3 regions of the Streptomyces sp. NPDC058295 genome follow, and region 3 is predicted to be linked to each of the others. Evidence: riboswitches for the same ligand, from Rfam matches in the RefSeq annotation. Region 3 holds a riboswitch; each other region holds the start of a gene.

The links. A riboswitch is a leader RNA that binds a small molecule or an ion and turns the genes downstream of it on or off. The one in region 3 is predicted to bind cyclic di-AMP.
Positions count from the first base shown of each region.
Region 1: another riboswitch for cyclic di-AMP. It lies ahead of ACFVYS_RS06195 (M23 family metallopeptidase); the one in region 3 lies ahead of ACFVYS_RS02645 (peptidoglycan DD-metalloendopeptidase family protein).
Region 2: another riboswitch for cyclic di-AMP. It lies ahead of ACFVYS_RS24605 (transglycosylase family protein); the one in region 3 lies ahead of ACFVYS_RS02645 (peptidoglycan DD-metalloendopeptidase family protein).

Region 1 is NZ_JBHVYO010000004.1:158,234-165,625, reverse strand. Features, by position in the region: gene ACFVYS_RS06210 (DNA topoisomerase (ATP-hydrolyzing) subunit A) at 1-1,116, opposite strand, end outside; gene ACFVYS_RS06205 (pitrilysin family protein) at 1,387-2,736, shown strand; gene ACFVYS_RS06200 (M16 family metallopeptidase) at 2,733-4,121, shown strand; cyclic di-AMP (ydaO/yuaA leader) riboswitch at 4,324-4,492, shown strand; gene ACFVYS_RS06195 (M23 family metallopeptidase) at 4,507-5,253, shown strand; gene ACFVYS_RS06190 (GntR family transcriptional regulator) at 5,442-6,137, shown strand; gene ACFVYS_RS06185 (HPr family phosphocarrier protein) at 6,364-6,645, opposite strand; gene ACFVYS_RS06180 (GNAT family N-acetyltransferase) at 6,823-7,392, shown strand, end outside.
Region 2 is NZ_JBHVYO010000023.1:98,700-106,091, forward strand. Features, by position in the region: gene ACFVYS_RS24585 (exopolyphosphatase) at 16-957, opposite strand; gene ACFVYS_RS24590 (DUF501 domain-containing protein) at 954-1,499, opposite strand; gene ACFVYS_RS24595 (septum formation initiator family protein) at 1,592-2,068, opposite strand; gene eno (phosphopyruvate hydratase) at 2,202-3,488, opposite strand; gene ACFVYS_RS24605 (transglycosylase family protein) at 3,882-4,589, opposite strand; cyclic di-AMP (ydaO/yuaA leader) riboswitch at 4,593-4,779, opposite strand; gene ACFVYS_RS24610 (transglycosylase family protein) at 4,985-6,001, opposite strand; gene ACFVYS_RS24615 (cytochrome P450) at 6,207-7,392, opposite strand, start outside.
Region 3 is NZ_JBHVYO010000002.1:59,563-66,954, forward strand. Features, by position in the region: gene ACFVYS_RS02640 (hypothetical protein) at 1-1,774, opposite strand, end outside; gene ACFVYS_RS02645 (peptidoglycan DD-metalloendopeptidase family protein) at 2,017-2,970, opposite strand; cyclic di-AMP (ydaO/yuaA leader) riboswitch at 2,975-3,169, opposite strand; gene ACFVYS_RS02650 (alpha-galactosidase) at 3,439-5,514, opposite strand; gene ACFVYS_RS02655 (tyrosine-protein phosphatase) at 5,738-6,535, shown strand; gene ACFVYS_RS02660 (DUF6126 family protein) at 6,555-6,677, opposite strand; gene ACFVYS_RS02665 (helix-turn-helix domain-containing protein) at 6,674-7,306, opposite strand.

The sequences.
Region 1 (7,392 bases), on a different contig from region 3:
GGTGAAGCGGTGGTCGAGGTAGACCTCCAGGAGCTCCTTGAGCCCCAGCGTGAGCGGCTGGCCGTCGACCAGCGCCACGTTGTTGATGCCGAAGGACTCCTCCATCGGGGTCAGCTTGTACAGCTGCTCCAGGACGGCCTCCGGCACGAAGCCGTTCTTGATCTCGATGACCAGGCGCAGACCGTGCGCGCGGTCGGTGAGGTCCTTGACGTCGGCGATGCCCTGGATCTTCTTCGAGCCGACCAGGTCCTTGATCTTGGCGATGACCTTCTCGGGCCCGACGGTGAAGGGCAGTTCGGTGATGACCAGGCCCTTGCGGCGGGCCGTGACGGTCTCCACCGACACCGTGGCGCGGATCTTGAACGTGCCGCGGCCGTTCTCGTAGGCGTCCCGGATGCCGGAGAGGCCGACGATCCGGCCGCCGGTGGGCAGGTCGGGGCCCGGAACGTACTTCATCAGGGCGTCCAGATCCGCGCCGGGATAGCGGATCAGGTGGCGGGCGGCCGCGATGACCTCGCCCAGGTTGTGCGGCGGCATGTTGGTGGCCATGCCGACCGCGATCCCGGACGCGCCGTTGACCAGCAGGTTCGGGAAGGCGGCGGGCAATGCCACCGGCTCCTGCTCCTGGCCGTCGTAGTTGGGCGAGAAGTCGACCGTGTCCTCGTCGATCGACTCCGTCATCAGGCTCGTCGCCTGGGCCTGGCGGCACTCGGTGTACCGCATGGCGGCCGGCGGGTCGTCGTTGCCCAGCGAGCCGAAGTTGCCGTGGCCGTCGATCAGCGGCACCCGCATGGAGAAGGGCTGCGCCATCCGCACCAGGGCGTCGTAGATCGACGCGTCGCCGTGCGGGTGCAGCTTGCCCATGACCTCGCCGACGACCCGGGCGCACTTCACATAGCCGCGCTCCGGGCGCAGGCCCATCTCGTTCATCTGGTAGACGATGCGGCGGTGCACCGGCTTGAGGCCGTCACGGGCGTCCGGCAGGGCGCGGGAGTAGATGACCGAGTACGCGTACTCGAGGAAGGAGCCCTGCATCTCGTCGACGACGTCGATGTCGAGGATCCGCTCCTCGAACGACTCGTCGGGCGGCGGGGTCTTCGTGCTGCGGCGGGCCATCGCTGCCGGCTCCTTGCTGGGGCGTGATACGGGATCTGACGCGGACCATTGTGGACCGTGGCACTGACAGCGCGGGCGAGGACCCGGCGTCGGCCGTCCGGCCCGAACGCAGAGGCATCTCCTCCACGGCTGCCCGCAGGCTACGCGATCTCGCTCTCGGCGTATGTCGTCCGGGAACTTCGCGGACCGTCCGCACGCTTGCATACAGTGGCAGGACCGGCAGGAAAACCGCGGTTTCGACGACCGCGTCCGCGATCGGAAGGGACGTACATGCCCATGGGTCACACGGCCACAGCCCAGGCAGGCTCCGGGGGCCTGACAGCGACCGAGCACCGTCTGGCCAACGGCCTGCGCGTGGTGCTCTCGGAGGACCACCTGACCCCCGTCGCGGCGGTGTGCCTCTGGTACGACGTCGGTTCACGCCACGAAGTCAAGGGGCGTACGGGTCTTGCTCACCTTTTCGAGCACCTGATGTTCCAGGGTTCCGGCCAGGTCAAGGGCAACGGACACTTCGAGCTGGTCCAGGGGGCCGGCGGCTCGCTCAACGGCACCACCAGCTTCGAGCGCACGAACTACTTCGAGACCATGCCCACCCACCAGCTGGAGCTCGCCCTCTGGCTGGAGGCCGACCGCATGGGATCGCTGCTCACCGCGCTGGACGACGAGTCGATGGAGAACCAGCGCGACGTCGTCAAGAACGAGCGCCGTCAGCGCTACGACAACGTCCCCTACGGCACGGCCTTCGAGAAGCTGACCGCTCTCGCCTACCCGGACGGCCACCCGTACCACCACACGCCGATCGGCTCGATGGCCGACCTGGACGCGGCGACCCTGGAGGACGCGCGCGCGTTCTTCCGCACGTACTACGCGCCCAACAACGCGGTCCTCTCCGTGGTCGGTGACATCGACCCGGAGCAGACCCTCGCCTGGGTCGAGAAGTACTTCGGCTCCATCCCCGGCCACGACGGCAAGCCCGCGCCCCGGGACGGCGGGCTGCCCGACGTCATCGGTGAGCAGCTGCGCGAGATCGTCGAGGAGGAGGTGCCGGCCCGCGCGCTGATGGCCGCCTACCGGCTGCCCGAGGACGGCACGCGTGCGTGCGACGCCGTCGACCTGGCGCTCACCGTCCTCGGCGGCGGCGAGTCCTCCCGCCTCTACAACCGGCTGGTGCGCCGCGACCGTACGGCCGTCGCGGCCGGCTTCGGGCTGCTGCGGCTCGCCGGAGCGCCCTCCCTGGGCTGGCTGGACGTGAAGACGTCCGGTGACGTCGAGGTGCCCGTCATCGAGGCCGCCATCGACGAGGAGCTCGCCCGGTTCGCCGAGGAGGGCCCCACGGCCGAGGAAATGGAACGCGCCCAGGCGCAGTTGGAGCGCGAGTGGCTCGACCGGCTCGGCACGGTCGCCGGCCGCGCCGACGAACTGTGCCGGTTCGCCGTGCTGTTCGGTGACCCGCAGCTCGCCCTCAACGCCGTCCAGCGCGTGCTGGACGTGACGCCGGAGGAGGTGCAGGAGATCGCCAAGGCCCGCCTGCGCCCCGACAACCGCGCGGTGCTCGTCTACGAGCCGACCGCCGCCGAAGCCCCCGCCGACCAGGACGAGAACGAGGAGGCGGCCCGGTGACCGAGCTCGCCACGATGGACTTCCACCCCCAGCCCCGGGCGGGCGAGGCCAAGCCGTGGGCGTTCCCGGCGCCCGAGCGCACCGCGCTGGCCAACGGCCTGACCGTGCTGCACTGCCACCGTCCCGGCCAGCAGGTGGTCGCCGTCGAGATCCTCCTCGACGCGCCCCTGGACGCCGAACCGGCCGACCTCGACGGCGTCGCCACGATCATGGCGCGGGCCTTCTCCGAGGGCACCGACAAGCACTCCGCCGAGGAGTTCGCCGCCGAACTGGAGCGCTGCGGCGCCACCCTGGACGCGCACGCGGATCACCCCGGTGTCCGGCTGAGCCTCGAAGTGCCGGCCTCGCGCCTGCCCAAGGGCCTCGGTCTGCTCGCCGACGCCCTCAGGGCCCCCGCGTTCGCCGACAGTGAGGTCGAGCGCCTCGTCCGCAACCGTCTGGACGAGATCCCGCACGAGCTGGCCAATCCCTCCCGGCGCGCCGCCAAGGAGCTCTCCAAGGAGCTGTTCCCGGCCACCGCGCGGATGTCGCGGCCGCGCCAGGGCACCGCGGAGACGGTCGAGAAGATCGACGCCGCCGCCGTGCGCGCCTTCTACGAGAAGCACGTCCGTCCCGCCACGGCCACCGCCGTGGTCGTCGGCGACCTCACCGGTGTCGACCTGGAGGCGCTCCTCGGCGACACCCTGGGTGCCTGGACGGGCTCCTCGGCCCAGCCGCGGCCCGTGCCGCCGGTGATCGCCGACGACGCCGGCCGGGTCGTCATCGTGGACCGTCCGGGCGCCGTCCAGACGCAGTTGCTGATCGGCCGGATCGGCGCCGACCGGCACGACCGTGTGTGGCCCGCGCAGGTGCTCGGCACGTACTGCCTCGGTGGCACCCTCACCTCCCGGCTGGACCGTGTCCTGCGCGAGGAAAAGGGCTACACCTACGGCGTCCGCGCGTTCGGGCAGGTCCTGCGGTCCGCCCCGGACGGCTCTGGCGCCGCGATGCTCGCCATCAGCGGCTCGATCGACACGCCGAACACCGGTCCCGCGCTGGACGACCTGTGGAAGGTGCTGCGCACCCTCGCCGCCGAGGGGCTGACCGACGCCGAGCGTGACGTCGCCGTGCAGAACCTGGTCGGTGTGGCGCCGCTGAAGTTCGAGACCGCCGCGGCCGTCGCCGGCACGCTGGCGGACCAGGTCGAGCAGCACCTGCCCGACGACTTCCAGGCCACGCTGTACCAGCAGCTCGCCGCGACCGGCACGGTGGAGGCCACCGCGGCGGCAGTGAACGCCTTCCCGGTGGACCGCCTGGTGACCGTCCTCGTCGGTGACGCGGCCCAGATCAAGGAGCCGGTCGAGGCCCTCGGCATCGGCGAGGTCAAGGTCGTGTCCGCGGAGTAGGTCCCGGCAACGGCACGCGCGTGCGGGGGCCCTGGTCGACGAAAGCGTCACCAGGGCCTCCGTATGTCCGAATTGATGCGGAGGTTGCCTGTCTGCCCTGTGGGATGCGCTACAAAAACCGGGATCCGTTTGAGGATTGAAACCCGCGCCGCTTAGCGTCATCCGGGCTGTTCGTCAGGCAGTGCGCCGCAGCCGCGGCACCGGACAGTCATCGCCGAGTCCCCGTACGGCGCGAGCCAGGGGAGCCGGGGACCCACTTGTGAAGTCCCTGGGGTGAATCGGACGCCCGCGCGTGAACGCGAGGGGGTCCGTAGGAGACCTTCCTGCTCCGAACCCGTCAGCTAACCCGGTAGGCGAGAGGGAAGGAAAGGACACCCCCAACTTCATGGCGTTCACCTGCGCCACCGGGAAGCACCGTCGGCCCAGCCGGATGCAGCGCAGCAGCGTCCGCGCGGCGGGCATCGCGGCGCTCACCACCACCGGTGTCATGGCCACCGTCGCCTCCACCCCGGCGGCCTTCGCCGCCGAGCCCACCCCCGAGCAGACCGGGCTGATCCCCGTCGTCACCGCCGGCGAGTCCGTCGCCGAGCAGATCGACGACCAGGTCGCCGTGCAGAAGCACGCGGCCTTCGAGGAGGCCGCCCGGCAGGCCGCCGCCAAGAAGGCCGTGGAGGAGCGCGAGGCACGTGTGCGTGCCGCCCGCGAGGCCGAGCGCAAGCGCCTCAACACCTTCGTGCTGCCGATCACCGGTTCCTACGTCTCCACCGGTTACCAGGCCAGCAGTTCGCTGTGGTCCTCCGGCAGCCACACCGGTATCGACTTCCACGCCGCGAGCGGTACCTCCGTGCACGCGGTGGGCTCCGGCACCGTGGTCGAGGCCGGCTGGGGCGGGTCCTACGGCAACCAGATCGTCATCAAGATGAACGACGGGACGTACACCCAGTACGGCCACCTGTCGTCCCTCGCGGTGTCGGTGGGCCAGACGGTCACCCCGGGCGAGCGGATCGGCCTGTCCGGCGCCACCGGCAACGTCACCGGCGCGCATCTCCACTTCGAGGCCCGCACCACCGCGGAGTACGGCTCGGACATGGACCCGGTCGCCTACCTCCGCACGCACGGCGTGAACGTCTGACGACCCACTGCGACAGATCGTCTTGCCCCGGCCCTCCCGGCCGGGGCATTCGCCGTTTTCGAGGCCCCGCTGTCCAAAAAATATCCCTGGATTCCGGCCCGCCATCGGAAATCCCCGCTCATTGCAATAGAGTCACGGAACACACGTCAATCGTCGACGTTTCACGGGGATTAAGGCGGAGGTCCGTCATGCGTATTCCGGCGCACTCGGTGTGCACGGCCATTCGGGACGACATCGTCGCGGGTGTCTACGAGCGCGGCAGCCGCCTCACCGAGGAACTCCTCGCCCGCCGCTACGGCGTTTCCCGCGTCCCCGTCAGAGAGGCGCTGCGCACGCTGGAGGCCGAGGGTTTCGTGGTCACGCGGCGGCACGCGGGCGCGTGCGTCGCGGAGCCGACCGAGCAGGAGGCCGCGGACCTGCTGGAGATGCGCATGCTCCTGGAGCCGCTCGGTGCCTCCCGGGCCGCCCAGCGGCGCACCGAGGCCCATCTGAAGGTGCTGCGCGGGCTCGTCCGGCTGGGCCAGGAGCGGGCCAGGCGGGGCAACAGCGAGGATCTGCGCTCCCTGGGGGGCTGGTTCCACGAGACGCTCGCCCAGTCCTCCGGAAGCCATGCCCTGACGTCGATGCTCACCCAGCTGCGCCACAAGATCGCCTGGATGTACGCGGTGGAGGTCCCGGCCAACCCCGTGGAGTCCTGGGCGGAGCACGGCGCGATCGTGGACGCGGTGGCGCGCGGCGACGGCGAGCGCGCGCGGGCGATCACGGCGCTGCACACCGAGCGCGCGACGACCGCGCACCGGCTGCGCTTTTCCGGCGGCCCCGAGCGCGCCGACCGTGTGAGGACTTCGCAACCTCCCGTAAACATGACGGGTCTGCGGCATTAACACGAGGGCCGTATACAAAGAGGGGATAATTCGCGGGGGATTATTTCTGCTGCCCGTAAAGGGAAATGCGAAGGGCTCGCCCGATAATTCGGACGAGCCCTTCGGGGTTTAGCGGGACGACACCTTCGAAGTGCCGAACACCGCCACCGTCAATGGAGCACCCCCGACGACGCGCAACCGCATCCGCGAGAGCGGCGGCGGCTCAGGCGCGTAGGGGGCCACCCGCTCAGACGGTCTCGGGGAGCTCCTCGAGCCCCTCGGCGACCAGCTTCGCCAGACGGTCGAGGGCGGCGTCCGCGCCGTCGGCCTCGGAGGCGAGGACGATCTCCTCGCCGCCCTGGGCGCCCAGGCCGAGAACGGCCAGCATGGAGGCCGCGTTGACGGGGTTGCCGTCAGCCTTGGCGATCGTCACCGGGATACCTGCGGCCGTGGCGGCCCGGACGAAGATGGAAGCGGGGCGGGCGTGAAGGCCCTCGGCCCAGCCGACGTTGACGCGGCGCTCAGCCATGTGATGCTGCCCTTCAGTGTTCAGGTTGTCTAGACCAGTGTTCCACACGTGAAGCGTGTGAGGGAGGGGTCGCGTGTCCCCTCCCGACGTGGTCGTCGGATCGCGGCCTCGATCCGACGAACGTCCTCCACAGACTGACTCGCGCCGTTGTCGTACGCGAGCCGTACTCTGGGCCCCATGCAGAGCGCGTCGGACCGGCACGAGTACCCCGCCCACTGGGAGGCCGACGTGGTGCTGCGCGACGGCGGCACCGCGCGCATCCGCCCCATCACCGTCGATGACGCCGAGCGCCTGGTCAGCTTCTACGAGCAGGTTTCGGACGAGTCGAAGTACTACCGCTTCTTCGCGCCCTACCCGCGCCTGTCCGACAAGGACGTCCACCGCTTCACGCACCACGACTTTGTGGACCGGGTGGGACTCGCGGCCACGGTCGGCGGCGAGTTCATCGCCACCGTACGCTATGACCGCATTGGTGCCGACGGCATGGCGGCCTCGGCGCCGGCCGATGAGGCCGAGGTCGCGTTCCTCGTCCAGGACGCCCACCAGGGCAGGGGCGTCGCCTCCGCGCTGCTCGAGCACATCGCGGCCGTGGCGCGCGAGCGGGACATCCGCCGCTTCGCGGCCGAGGTGCTCCCCGCCAACAACAAGATGATCAAGGTGTTCACGGACGCGGGTTACACCCAGAAGCGCAGCTTCGAGGACGGCGTCGTACGCCTGGAGTTCGGCCTCGAACCCACCGAGCGCTCC
Region 2 (7,392 bases), on a different contig from region 3:
GCGGGTCCGCCGGAGTCACGCGATCGACCAGGCGATGCCGTCGAGGATGTCGTGCTCGCTCACGACGACCTCCTGCGCGCCGATCCGCTCCATGATCGCCAGCAGGACGAGCGCACCCGCCGCGATCACGTCCACCCGGCCCGGATGCATCGCCGGATGCGCCGCGCGCTCCTCGTGGGTGGCCCGGAGAAGCTCGTCGCTGATGCTCCTGACCCGGTCGAGACCGATCCGCGCGTGGTGGATCTTCGTGGAGTCGTACTCCTCAAGGCCCAGGGCGATCGCCGCGACCGTCGTCACCGAACCGGCCAGGCCGACCAGGGTGTGCGCCTCGCGCAGCGGGACCGTCCGCTCGGCGAGGTCGAGGGCGGCCTCGATGTCGGCGCGCATCGCGGTGATCTGCCCGGCGGTGGGCGGGTCGGTGACCTTCCCGTCCACGACCAGGTGCCGCTCCGTCATCCGTACGCAGCCCACGTCGACGGAGCGCGCGGCACGCACCCGGTCGTCGCCGACCACGAACTCGGTCGAGCCACCGCCGATGTCCACCACCAGGAACGGCTTGGCCAGGTCGGTGCGCCCCTTCAGTTCCTTCGTGGCGCCGGTGAAGGAGAACTCGGCCTCCTGGTCGCCGGTGATGACCTCGGGCTCGACGCCGAGGATGTCCAGCACCCCGCGCACGAACTCGTCCCGGTTCTCCGCGTCCCGGGAGGCGGAGGTGGCGACGAAGCGCAGCCGCTGCGCGCCGTACTCCTTGATGGCGGCCGCGTACTCCCGGCAGGCCGCGAAGGTCCGCTCCAGCGCCTCGGGGGCGAGCCGTCCGGTGCGGTCGACGCCCTGGCCGAGGCGGACGATCGTCATCCGGCGGTCCAGGTCGACCAGCTCGCCGGTCTCCGGGTCGGCGTCGGCGACGAGGAGGCGGATCGAGTTCGTACCGCAGTCGACGGCGGCGACCCGGGTCACCGGGCGGCCGCCTTCGCGTCGTCCCGCGCGGCCGGCACCACACACGTGCCCTTGCGCCACCACTGCGGGAGCATCTCCAGGGCCTCGTCGCCGAGGGGGTTCACACCCGGGCCGGCCGCCAGGGAGTGCGCGACGAGCACGTGCAGGCACTTCACCCGGTCCGGCATGCCGCCCGCGCTCGGGAAGTTCTTCAGTTCCTCGATCTCGTCCCGGCGCCGGACGTAGTCCTCGTGCGCGGCACGGTAGGAGGCGGCCAGCTCCGGGTCGGCCTGGAGCCGCTCCGTCATCTCCTTCATCACGCCGTTCGCCTCGAGCGTGCCGATGGCCGAGTTGGCCTTCGGGCACGTCAGGTAGTACAGCGTCGGGAAGGGCGTGCCGTCGGGCAGGCGGGGGGCCGTCTCCACGACGTCCGGCTCACCGCACGGGCAGCGGTGCGCGATCGCGCGCAGACCGCGCGGCGGCCGTCCGAGCTGCTGCTTGAAGGCCTCGACGTCCGCGTCGGTGGGCTCGGTGCGCGGGGTGGTCGGCGGGGGCGTTTCCATGCCTGTCTTTCTATCGGTTCCGGCAACCGGTTCTGACCACCGGTCGGTTCACCGGTCTCAGTTCACCGGTCGGTCGTTCACTGGTCGGCTGTTCACTGGTCCGAGGCGTCGGACTTGTCGACGCCGTCCCAGACGTTCGAGTACCAGGGGCGGTCGGCCGACCCGAGGTCGGCGCGGGACTGCCTGGCCGCGTCCGGGTCGATCACGACGAACCCGGTCTCCCCCGGCAGCACGTAGTGCAGCCGCTGCCGGATCTGCTGCTCGGCGTAGGCGTCGTCCTGCCAGCGCGCCTTGAGGTCGCGCAGCTGCTCGACGCGTTCGCTGGCCTGCCGCTTCTCGCGCTCCAGATCGGCGATCTCGGCGCGCTGGGAGACGTACTGGCGCATCGGGTAGGCCAGGGCCACGATCAGCGTGCAGAGCACGAGCGCGAGGAGCGCGGCACGGCCGGTGAGCCGGGAGCGGCGGGCCTGGCGCTTGGTCTGGGAGCGGTAGACCCGGGCCGCGGTCTGCTCGCCGAGCAGCTTGATCCTGGTCGCGGTGGAGAAACGGTCCCGGTCCTTCACGGCCACTGCTTCCCGCCTCCCGTCTCACACGTGCGTACGTCCCCGCACACGGTACGGGACCGGTACGGGGACGTACGTACGACTGGCGGAGCCTTGCCCCGGTTGGGGTCGGCGGCGTCAGCCCTTGATCAGACCTTGCTCAGCCCTTGAAGCGCGGGAAGGCGCTGCGGCCGGCGTAGACCGCGGCGTCGTCGAGGATCTCCTCGATGCGCAGCAGCTGGTTGTACTTGGCGACGCGGTCCGAGCGGGCCGGGGCGCCGGTCTTGATCTGGCCGCAGTTCACCGCGACCGCGAGGTCGGCGATGGTGACGTCCTCGGTCTCGCCGGAGCGGTGGGACATCATGCACTTGAAGCCGTTGCGCTGGGCCATCTCGACGGCGTCCAGGGTCTCGGTCAGCGAACCGATCTGGTTGACCTTGACGAGCAGGGCGTTGGCGGAGCCCTCCTCGATGCCGCGGGCCAGACGCTCCGGGTTGGTGACGAAGAGGTCGTCGCCGACGATCTGGACCTTGTCGCCCAGCTTGTCGGTGATGACCTTCCAGCCGGCCCAGTCGTCCTCGTACAGCGGGTCCTCGATGGAGACGAGCGGGTACGCGGAGACGAGCTCCTCGTAGTACTCGGTCATCTCGGCGGCCGAGCGGGACTTGCCCTCGAACTCGTACTTGCCGTCCTTGTAGAACTCGGACGCGGCGACGTCGAGCGCGAGCGCGATCTGCTCGCCGGGGACGTAACCGGCCTGCTTGATGGCCTCGATGATGAGGTCGAGCGCGGCGCGGTTGGACTCCAGGTTCGGGGCGAAGCCGCCCTCGTCGCCGAGGCCGGTGGACAGGCCCTTGGTCTTCAGCACCTTCTTGAGGGTGTGGTAGACCTCGGCACCCCAGCGCAGGGCCTCGGAGAAGGACTCCGCGCCGATCGGGGCGATCATGAACTCCTGGATGTCCACGTTGGAGTCGGCGTGCGAGCCGCCGTTCAGGATGTTCATCATCGGCACCGGCAGCAGGTGCGCGTTGGGGCCGCCCAGGTAGCGGAACAGCGGCAGGTCGCTGGCCTCGGAGGCGGCGTGCGCGACGGCGAGCGAGACGCCGAGGATGGCGTTGGCGCCGAGCGAGGCCTTGTTGTCGGTGGCGTCCAGGTCGAACATGGCCTGGTCGATCAGGCGCTGCTCGGTGGCGTCGTAGCCGACGAGCTCCGGGCCGATCTGCTCGATGACCGCGAGGACGGCCTTCTCGACACCCTTGCCGAGGTAGCGGTTGGGGTCACCGTCGCGGAGCTCGATGGCCTCGAAGGCACCGGTGGAGGCACCGGACGGAACGGCGGCACGACCCGTGCTGCCGTCGTCGAGGCCGACCTCGACCTCGACCGTGGGGTTGCCTCGGGAGTCCAGGATTTCCCGGGCTACGACGACGTCGATGGACGGCACGAGCATCTCCTTCTTGGGATGTGACGCTGGTTGTGCGGGGCCCAGGGGACTTGATGAGCCCTTGCTGAGCCTTGCGACTAGAGCCTAACCGCCCCGGGACCGTCGGCAGCCGACCGACCGTCCCGTGGACAGACAGACGGTACCTATTGTTTCCGCCCGGAACAAAGGGGGTGGCCGAGAAAAGCCGACAGGAAGTGACGAACGGGCAAAGAGAAACCCCGCTCCGGTGCGTACGGGGGAACACGCACCGGAGCGGGGGGCCCGTGGGGACGGGGGGTGACCCTCACGAGGTCTTCAGTGTGCCGACCTCGGATATGAGGGTGCTGTGGCTTCTCTGGGGGCCAGGTGTCATTTCGGGCGAAGCGTCACTGCGGGCCCGGTGTCACTTCGGGCCGAGCGTCACTTCAGGTGCAGCTGCTGGCCCGGGTAGATCAGGTCGGCCTCGACGACGATGTCCTTGTTCAGCTCGAACAGCTTCGCCCAGCCACCCTTGACCTTGTGCTTCTCGGCGATGGAGCTGAGGGTGTCGCCCTTGACGACCTTGTACTCGCCGTCACCCTTCTTGACCTTCTTGCCGGTGGGGGTGGTGACCGTCTTGGAGGCGGCCGGGCGGTCGGTCGAGCGGGAGGCGCTCTGCTCGTCGGTCGAGCGGCTGCTGGTGCTGCCGCCGTTCGACGAGCTGGAGGAACCGGAGGAGCCGGAGCCCGAGGAGGCGGCGCTCGAGCCGTTGTAGGCGGCGCCGGACAGGCCGGTGCCGCAGACCGGCCAGGCACCCTTGCCCTGACCCGCGAGGACCTTCTCGCCGATGGCTATCTGCTGGGACTTGGAGGCCTGGTCGGCGGTGGAGGCGTAGGCGGTGCCGCCGTACGCGGCCCAGGTGGACGCCGAGAACTGCAGACCGCCGTAGTAGCCGTTGCCGGTGTTGATGGACCAGTTGCCGCCGGCCTCGCACTGGGCGACCGTGTCCCACTCGGAGGCGGTGGCGGCGGAGGCGTTGCCGGCCGCCATCAGCGGGGCGGCGATGGCGACGCCGGTGACGCCGGCGAGCGTGGCGACGCGGGTCGCCTTGGAGGGACGGCGGTGCTTGCCCTTGGCGGAAAACAGCATGGTGGATCCCCTCACCGACGCCTGCGAGGTGAGCTGTCGGGTTCGGGTCGTGTGAGTTGCCCGGCCACTTCCTCGCCCGTCGGAGCGCTGCTCCGTGGGAGGTGTGGCTTCACCCCTAGCCGTTCCGGTCAACCGACCGGCGCGGCACTTACCTTGGGTCCCCCGCTCCTGCCTACGGCGCTTGACGCGACGACTGTTCCCGGTTCGTCGCTGGCAGGATTCGGCGTTGCGACGGCCGGGGCTCGGGTTGCCGAGCGGCCTCGACCGTAGACACGCGATCGACGGAATTTCAAAGACGATCAGGGCTTCTGAGACTCATCCCACACTTTCACCAAACCGGACATTCGGCGCGAAGCGTGACGTGAACTCCCGCTGTTTTTCTTGGGCTTTGCGCCCTATTCCACCCCTGTGTCGAGGGTCTGACCGGCGGCGATGTTGCTCGGGTCGACACCGATGAGGCCCCTGTTCTCGGCATAGAGGGCGCGCCATCCGCCGTCGAGACCAAGGGAGTCGGCGATGGACGCGAGGGAGTCGCCCTCCTGGACGACATAGGTGGCCGCGGCATGCCGGCCGGCGGAGGCGGGGGCGGTGCCGTCCACGCCGGTGCCGGTCGCGCTCTTGGTCGCGGCCTCGTCGGCGGTGGCGCCGCGGTGCTTGCCCGGGCCCAGGGAGCCGGTGTCGACGAGACTCCAAGAACCTTCGTCCTGGACGTATTTGTCCGAGTCGTCCGCACCCGGGGTCGCCGTGGGCGAGCTCGCGCCCGTCGAGCCGTCGCTCCGGCCGCCGGAACCGCCGGACGTGCCGGAGTCGACCGTGGCGGCGGAGGAAGAGGATGAAGGGGAGGAAGCGGACGCCGAGGGCGAACCGGAGGAATCAGCGGACGAGTCGGACGATCCGGCCGAGGAGTCGTCGTCGGCCGTGGAGCCCGAGGATCCGGACAATCCCCTGGACAGGTCGGACAATCCGGAAGACCCAGATGAGTCGGACGAGTCGGACGAGTCGTCCGCCACGCCGGTGTCCACGCTCAGCGCGCCGTTCTCCTGGGTGAGCCCGGAGGTCAGCCCGCAGGTGCCCCAAGCGCCGATCCCCTCGGCCGCGAGCACCTTCTGCGCGACGGCGATCTGCTGGCTGCGGCTGGCCAGGTCGGGGCTGGTCGCGTAGTCGAGGCCGCCGTTCGCCTCCCAGTCCTTCTGGGTGAGACTCAGGCCGCCGTACTCGCCGCCACCCTCGTCGGCACTCCACGAGCCGCCGGTCTCGCACTGCGCCACCTTGTCCCACACCGTGCCGTCCGCCGCACTCGCGCCGGAGGCGGCGAGCAGCGGGATGGCGATGGCGGAGCCCGTCACTCCGGCCGCGACAAGGAGGGCCGGGGCCTGGCGGGGGCGACGGTGACGACCGTTCCCGGAGAGCATGCGAAGGGCCTTTCTCTGGACAGCACTGACCGGCGCGGCGAGTGGAACCGATGCGTCGCGCTGACGAGAGAACGTATCGGCAGACGATCACTTGTCACAAGTTAATGCCGCGCAGATCACGTGAAGATCACAGACTTGAGTGTTGGTCACCTTTACTCCGCCGAACGGTCACACTCCGGCTGACATCCGGTCAGATGTGGATCGCTTATGAGCCGGAATGCACCGGAGTGAACTCGACCGGCAAAGTCCGCAGTCCGCGCATGATGAGCCCGCCGCGCCACCTCAACTCGGCCGGTTCCACGGCCAGTCGGAGATCGGGCAGCCGGGTGAGCAGGGTGGCCAGCGCGGTCTGGCCCTCCAGCCGGGCCAGCGGGGCTCCCAGGCAGTAGTGGATGCCATGGCCGTAGCCGAGGTGCTGGTTGTCACGGCGGGACAGGTCGAGGGTGTCGGGGTCCGCGAAGCGCGCCGGGTCACGGTCGGCCGCCGCCAGCACCACGAGCACGGGGTCGCCCGGCGCGATGTCCTGCCCGCCGATGCTCAGCGGCTCGGTCGCGAACCGCCAGGTGGCGAGCTCCACAGGACCGTCGTAGCGCAGGAGTTCCTCGACGCCCGTCTCGAGGAGGCCGCGGTCGCCGTCGTGCTCGGTGAGCGAGAGCTGGAGGCGTGCGCGCTGCTCGGGGTGGGTGAGGAGGGCGTAGGTGCCGTTGCCGATGAGATTGACGGTGGTCTCGAAGCCCGCGAACAGCAGGATGAAGGCCATGGCGGCGGCCTCGTTCTCGGTGAGGTGCTCGCCGTGGTCCGAGGCGCGGATCAGACCCGAGATGAGGTCCTCGCCGGGAGCCGGATCGGCGGGAAGCTCCGCGCGCTTGCGGTGGATGAGCTCCAGCAGATAACCGCGCATCTTCTTCACCGACCGCGCGACACCGCCCCGCGGGCCCCCGCCGTGCCGGATCATCATCCCCGCCCAGTCGCGGAAGTCGTCCTGGTCCTCACGGGGGACGCCCAGGAGGTCGCAGATCGCGTAGATGGGGAGAGGGAAGGCGAAGTCGTGGATGAGGTCGGCCTTCCCCTCGGCGGCGAACCGGTCGATGAGCTGATCCGTCAGCTCCTGGACCCGGGGCGCGAACTCGGCGACCCGGCGCGGGGTGAAGGCCTTGCTGACGAGCCGTCGCAGCCGGGTGTGGTCCGGCGGGTCGATGTTGAGCAGATGCGTCATCAGCTCGGCCTTGCGCTCACCGGGGATGCCGGTCTTGCCCTTGGCGTGCGCCGGTTCGTCGTGGTGCGCCGGGTTCTTGGAGAGCCGCTGGTCGGCGAGGGCCTGTTTCGCGTCGGCGTACCGGGTGACCAGCCAGGCCTCGACCCCGCTGGGCAGAACGGTGCGGTGCACGGGC
Region 3 (7,392 bases):
TCTGGGCGAGCGTGTACACGCGGGTGTCGGTCGGCACGGTGCTGGTGTAGAGGCGCAGGGCGGTGTGGTCGGCGGTCTCGGCGAGGATCTCCTCGCGCCAGTCCCCGACGAGGTCGCCGTAGAACGGGGTGGCGTTGCGGGCGCCGGAGACGACGCCGGCCGGATCGAAGAGCGTCGTGCTGCTCTCGGTCGCCGGGTCCCACTTCTCGACGCGGGTGAAGTCGAGCAGTTCCGACGCCTTGTCACCGTCCCACCAGATACGGAAGTTGACGCTGGGGGTGGTGGTGGAGACCTTGCCGTCCTGGACGTTGAAGACGCCCGCGCCGGGCCGGGTCACGTCGGCGGTGGACGTCCAGTACTCGTAGCCGCGGTGGCCGGGGTCGATGTCCGCGGCGTTCCCGCGGCCGGTGTCGAGGTCCGCGTCGCTCACCGGGCTCGCCGGGTGCGAGCCGGTGACCAGCCGCTCGCCGGTGGCGGCGTCGTAGTAGTACCAGGGGAAGGCGGAGACGATGCCCAGTTCGGACTGCTGGATGGCGAAGCCCTCCAGGCCGGGCCGGTCGGGGTCGAGGTCGGCGATGTCGAAGCGGTCGCCGTGGATGGCGCCGTCGACGACGTAGCGCAGCGTGCCGTCGCTGTTCACGACGTAGTTGCCGTCGGCGATCTCGTCCCTGCCGTCCCCGTCGACGTCGACGGTGCGGATCTGGTGGAAGCTGCTCGCGCCGGTCGTCGGGTCCACCACGTACTTCCAACGGCGGGTGAGTTCCGTGCCGTTGAAGTCCCAGGTCTGGAACAGGACCCGGAACGCGCCGCGCTTGGCTCCGACGCGGGTGACCGACTTGGTGACCAGGCTGGGGTGTTCGCCGTCGAGGTAGGCGATACCGAAGTGGCCGCCGGAGGGACCGTCGGCCACGAAGTCGTCGGGGACGGGCTGCCGGGTCCGCTCGGTGCCGGTCGCTCCGTCGATCACCGACACGAACTGGTTCGCGGGCGAGGCGGCGGTGACCTGCGAGCCGTCGGCGAAGGTGGTCCCGGCGGCGGTGTGCGCCAGCACCTCGGCGCGGCCGTCGGCGTCGAGGTCGTAGACGGTGACGTTGTCGTCGTTGCGGTAGCCGCCGATCGCCGTGGAACCGCTGATCGCGGCGGGCGCCGGGTCGTTGGCGCCGTTCCCGCCGACCTGGGTGTAGGAGCCGGGGCCTAGGTCGACCCGCCACAGGCGCTCACCGGTGAGCGTGTAGGCCTCCAGCAGGTCGGGCCTGTCACGGGTCCCGGACAACCGGCTGACGACGAGCTCGTAGCGTCCGTCGCCGTCGAGGTCACCCGGCCAGGCGTGCTGCACGGTGTAGCCGTCGGCACCGGCCAGCGGGATCTCGGCGTAGCCGTCGGTGAAGCGCAGGGCCGCCGGACTCGGCTTCTGCACCCGCCCGTCGACGACGGCGCGGACGGTGTACGTGCCCGTCCCCGGGCTGTCGTCCTGATAGGTCGTCGACTTGCGCAGCGGCTCCCGGTTGAGCCGGCGTCCGTTCTTGTAGACGTTGAAGGCGATGGCGTTCGCGTACCGCGCGTACTCGGTGCCGAGCAGCCGCCAGCTGAGGAAGGTCCCTTCGCCGGACGGGGTGGCGGCCAGGCCGCGGTCGAGGTTCTCGACGATCCGGCGCGGGATCCCGGTGGCGTGCCCGGCGGGCGCGGAGACGAGTCCGGCCAGCAGGGTGACGGCGGTGACGGCGGCCGCGGCCGCGGCGCCCTTGATGACGATGCGTCGGTCGACGCCGGACACAGGACCTCCGAAGAGCGTGAGAAAGCGCTTGCTCGCTGACGGAGATCACTGTGTCCCCACTCTCTCCCGCCTGTCGATGGGGCACCGAGGGCTGCCATGAGAACGCAATAGAACGATCATGAACGCGCAAACTCCGACGCCGCCCCTCCTCCCCTCCCCGGACATGCCGAAGGCCGGACCCGGGGATCGGGGTCCGGCCTTCGGCCGCGTGTCAGGCGAGAGGTCGTCGGAGTCGGAGGGGGTCAGCCGACGGAGACGCCGTGCGAGCGGAGGTAGGCGATCGGATCCACGTCGGAGCCGTAGTCCGGCGTGGTACGGATCTCGAAGTGCAGGTGCGGGCCGGTCACGTTGCCGGTGGCACCGGAGAGGCCGACCTGCTGACCCGCGGTCACGGTCTGGCCGGCCGAGACGGAGAGCTGGGAGAGGTGGGCGTACTGGGCGTAGTAGCCGTCGGCCAGCTTGATGACGACCTGGTTGCCGTACGCGCCGCCCCAGCCCGCGGAGACGACGGTGCCCGCGCCCACGGCCTTGAGGGAGGTGCCGGTCGGGACGACGAAGTCGGTCCCGGTGTGGTAGCCACTGGACCACATGCTGCCGGCCGTGTGGTACGCGGTGCCGACGGTGGCGCCCGCCACCGGCAGCGTGTAACCGCTGGAGGTGCCGGTGCCGTTCTCGGCGGCCTGGGTGACCGCCTTCGAAGCGGACGAACCGGACGACGAGGACGACGACTTGGTTCCGGACGCCTTCGACTTCGACGGGGCGGACGAGGAGGAACCGGACGACGAGCCGGACGACGAACCGGTGCTCGCCGCCTTCTTGCCGATCGAGAGCTTCAGTCCGGGGTGGATCAGCGACGGGTCGCTGCCGACGGCCTGACGGTTGTCCTGGTACAGCTTCTGCCAGCCGCCGCTGACGTTCTGCTCGTCGGCGATCTTCGACAGATAGTCGCCGGACCGCACGGTGTAGGACTTGGCCGTCGTGGCGGTGGCCGCCTTCTGCGCCACCGGCACGGACTGCACGGCCTTTTCCGGAACGGCCTGGAAAGCCGACTGTGCGACGGACTGCGCGGGGGCCGCGTGAGCGCCGGCGGCACCTATGAGCGGAAGGGCGAGCGCGGCGCCGCCCGTTCCGGCGACGGCTATGGAACGAGTGAAGCGCTGGGTCTTCGGACGGCGGTGCTTACCCTTCGCGGGCATGGCGAATTCCTCTCCGGCGCCTGCGAGGTGAGCTGTCGGGTGCGGACTGGAGATGCCCGGCCGCGCCGAGGCGCGGCTTTACCCCAAAGCCTGTTCCGGAGACCGGAACAGGCGGTTGTACCTGTGGGTCCCCCGCTCCTGCCAGATACGGGTGAGTGTGCGGACTCCGGGCGGTGGCAGGATTCGGCGTCCGTCCGGATTGGTGTGGAACGTAAGCGACCAGGACGCACAGGGACAAGCAGAGGTCGCGCCGCTAACGCCTTTCTCTTGATCCGCTGTGAGAATCCCCGGTCACACTCCGTGAGACAGGGGGCCCGTTTACCGCCAAGCACCCTGGAAAAGCATGCGAATTACGTGAACATGACGGGCGACGCACGGTCACGGATATGACGCTGCTCACGTGACAGCTCTCCAGGTTCCTTTATTCCAGAGCGAGTTGGAATTAAGGCTTCAATTCGGACAGAAACCTCAGATGCGACGCAGCCGGATAACCGTCGCATCAAGGTCGCCCCGCAGACCGGTGCGCAGCCCGTGATGGAGCAGCACCGCTCCCCGGTGGACTTCGCCCGTTTCACGGCATTCGTACGACGCTGTCGGGTCGAGTCCACGCAGCCGCAGCGCCGGGACGGGCTCGCCGAACCGCTGCGCCTGGAGCCAGGCGAGGACGACACTCTCGTCACCGCGCACGTACTGCACGGCGCTCAGGCCGCCCGCCGGGGGCCGCAGCCGGTAGAGGTCGCCCTGCTGCACGAGCGGCCGGATCTCCTTGTAGAGGTCCACCCATCGGCGCGCCTCGGCGAGCTCCTCCTCGCTCCACTCGGAGAGGTCCCCGCCGACGCCGAGCACGCCGGCCATGGCACTGACGAAGCGGAAGCGCAGCGAGCTGACCCGGCCGTTGAGCTGGGTGTTGGGGCTGTCGGTGACCCAGGCCGCCATGACCCGGGCGGGGTGGATCTGACTGAAGCCGTGCTGGATGTCGAGCCGGTCGAGCGGATCGGTGTTGTCGGAGGTCCACACCTGGTCGGTACGGCTCATGATCCCGAGGTCGATGCGCCCGCCACCGCCGGAGCAGGACTCGAAGGCGACCCCGGGGTGGGCCGCCCGCAGCCGGTCCAGGAGCGCGTACAGGGCCCGTACGTGGTCGACCCAGAGGCGCTGCGGGTAGGGGTCGTCCGGCCAGCCGGCGTCGGTGAAGCAGCGGTTGAAGTCCCACTTCACATAGTCGACGGGCGCGCTGGACAGGAGCCCGTGGAGCTGCTCCCAGAGGTACTCCTGGACATCCTCGCGCGCGAGGTTCAGCACGAGCTGATTGCGGAACTCCGTCCGCTTTCGTCCGGATTGGAACTGCACCCAGTCGGGGTGCGCCCGGTACAGCTCGCTGTCCGGGTTGACCATCTCGGGCTCGACCCAGATGCCGAACTGCATGCCGAGGTCGTGCACCTGGTCGGCGAGGGGCTTCAGCCCGTTCGGGAAGCGGTCGCGGTTGGGCTGCCAGTCGCCGAGCCCGGCGTGGTCGCCGGTACGTGCCCCGAACCAGCCGTCGTCGACGACGAAGAGCTCCACGCCCATCGCGGCGGCCCGCCGGGCGAGCGTGCCCTGCTGCTCCTCGGAGATGTCGAAGTAGGTGGCCTCCCAGGAGTTGAACAGCACCGGCCGGTCCCGTTCGGCGTCCGGGACGACGTACGCGCGCTGGTAGGCGTGCCAGGTGCGACTCGCCCCGCCGAAGCCGCCGTCGCTCCACAGGCCGGCGAAGACGGGTGTGGTGAAGGACTCCCCCGGGGCCAGCCGCAGCAGCCCCGAGTCGTCGTACCCGACGCCTCCGGTGATCTGCACGCGCGCGTCCGGGAGTTGGGCGACGGCGATCCGCCAGGTGCCCGACCAGCCGAGGGCACAGCCGTAGACCTCGCCGCGCTCCTCGGTCGCGTCGGTGTCCAGGGCGACCCAGGGCAGGTGCTGGTGCCCGGTGTGGCCGCGCCGGCTGCCGATGACCTGCTCGCCGTAGGTGAGGGGCGACCGGGTGAGCCGGGACTCGGCGGCCCAGCGGCCGTGCAGCTGCGACAGCCGCCAGTCGTCGCGCTCGGGCAGGGTCCAGGTGGCGGAGTCGGCGCGCAGCAGCTCCAGCGGCCCCTCACCGTCGTTGCGCAGGGTCGTCCAGCGCTCGACGACATCGCCGCGCATCCGGTAGTGCAGGGTGACGGCCAGCCCGGCGTCCCGGAACCGCAGCCGCAGCCCGTCGTCGTCGGCCTCGAAGTCCCGGTAGGACCACTCGGTGCCGCGGCGCTCGTCGGTGCGCACGGACAGGGCGGGCCGGACGAAGCGGGGGCCGCCCTCGACCGGGTACTCCTCCCGGCCGTCGAGCGGGGACTCGAAGGACGCCCCCCGCTCCGACGGCGGGAGGGCGGCGAGCGCCTCGGCGTCCGCGAGCGCGATGCCCGGGCCCCAGTGCAGGTGGACCAGCTCGTCGGCCTCGGTGAGGTGGAGGGCGTAGCTGCTCGTCGGCCCCGAAAGGAGCCAGGTACGGCCGTTGTCGGCGATCTCGGGCATCAAACCCCCACTAATTCGAACAGGTGCGATCAAGCACCAACATCATCGAATGCGGTCGGCCTGCCGGGCAACTTTCCGTGGACAACTCTTCACCTGGGCAGACGTCCGGAGTACCGGCCTGTGGACAACCCGTTGCCCGGGGAACCCATGTCGTATCGTCGGGGCAGCGTCCCGTCGGCCACCACGAGCCGCGCCGACGGAGACCGACAGGGAGGGAGCCCCCGTGACGCAGCAGATCCCGTCGACCGAGCCCGAGCTGGCCGGTGTGCGCAACTTCCGGGATGTGGGCGGTCTGCCGACCGTCGACGGCCGGCGGGTGCGGCACGGCGTGCTGTTCCGCAGCGGCCATCTCGCGCACGCGACCGACGAGGACGCCGCGTTCCTCTCCGGCCTGGGCCTGCACACGATCTTCGACTTCCGCAACGCCGCGGACCAGAAGCTGGAGGGCCCGGACGTCGAGCTCCCGGGCGTGCGCAATGTGAACCTGCCCCTGTCGGACCCGGCGGACGGCTCCGAGTTCTGGAAGATGGTCCGCGACGGCGAGATCGACCAGCTGCGCGGGATCCTCGGCGACGGCAAGGCCGCCGGCCGGATGATCGCCTCCTACCGCTCGATCATCAAGGAGCGGACGGCCGAGCACGCGCGGGTGCTGCACTCGCTCGCCGAGGACAGCGTCCCGGCCCTGATGCACTGCGCGGCGGGCAAGGACCGCGCGGGCCTGTCCATCGCGGTGACACTGCTCGCCCTGGGCGTGGAGCGCGAGGCCATCCTCGCCGACTACCTGGAGTCCAACGCCAAGCACCGCCGCTACCGGGTGCGCCGCAGCGCCACCTCCGCCGCTGCCTACTCCCCCGAGGTCATGGAGCTGCTCAGCCCTCTCTTCGACGCGCGCGCGGAGTACCTCGCGGCGGCCCTGGAGACCATCGAGGAGACCTGGGGCGGCGTCGACGCCTATCTGGAGGAAGGTCTCGGACTCTCCCCCGAGACCCGTGAGCGGCTGCGGGGCCGACTGCTCGACTGAGCCGGCGTCGCGAACGGCCCTACTGGTTGGCGCCCACCTCGAACAGCAGGAAGAGGAATCCCGCGAAGAGGTGTCCCACCGCGATGTAGATGATCAGCCGGATCCAGAGGGTGCGGGGGAACTTCTCCTCGATGTCCTTCATGGCGTCTCTCCGATGTCCGAAAGGGTCGGGCCCAGGCACAGCGTGGCCGTGGGGCTCTGCAACAGGGTGTGGACGAAGAGCAGCTCGACCCCGTCGGCGTCCTGCGCCGCGATGCGGTGCGGGGTCAGCGAGTCGAAGTGCGCGCTGTCACCGGGCCCGAGCAGCTCGGTGGTGTCCCCGAGGCGCAGCCGCAGCCGCCCGCGCAGGACGTGCAGCCACTCCTCCCCGGGGTGCACGCGCACGACGTCTCCCTGGGAGCCGTACGGCACGTGGACACGCAGGGCCTGCATCCCGCGCCCGGAGGCGCCCGCCTGCCAGTACGTCCAGCCGCCCGCGCGGGTCGGCTCCATGCCGGCGGCACGGACGACGGCGTCCCGGTCGGCGGATGTCTCGCCGAGCAGTTCCGAGACCGTCGTACCGTAGATACGGGCGAGCGCGAGCAGCATCGGCAGCGAGGGCTGGCGCTGCCCGGTCTCCAGGCGGGAGAGATGGGCGGGCGACAGCCCGGCGGCGCGGGCCGCGGCCTCCAGGGTGAGGGCGGCCCGGCGGCGCAGGGCGCGCAGCTGGGGGGCGACGGCGGGAAGGGCCCCGGCCTGTTCCGCGGGGTCCTGGGACTCGGGCGAGCTCATGGCTCCATTCCACGCCGGAATTGCCTCTGCGGCAAATTTGTTGCCTCAGAGGCAAAAGCGGTCGCAGGCCCGGACCGTGCCCGGTC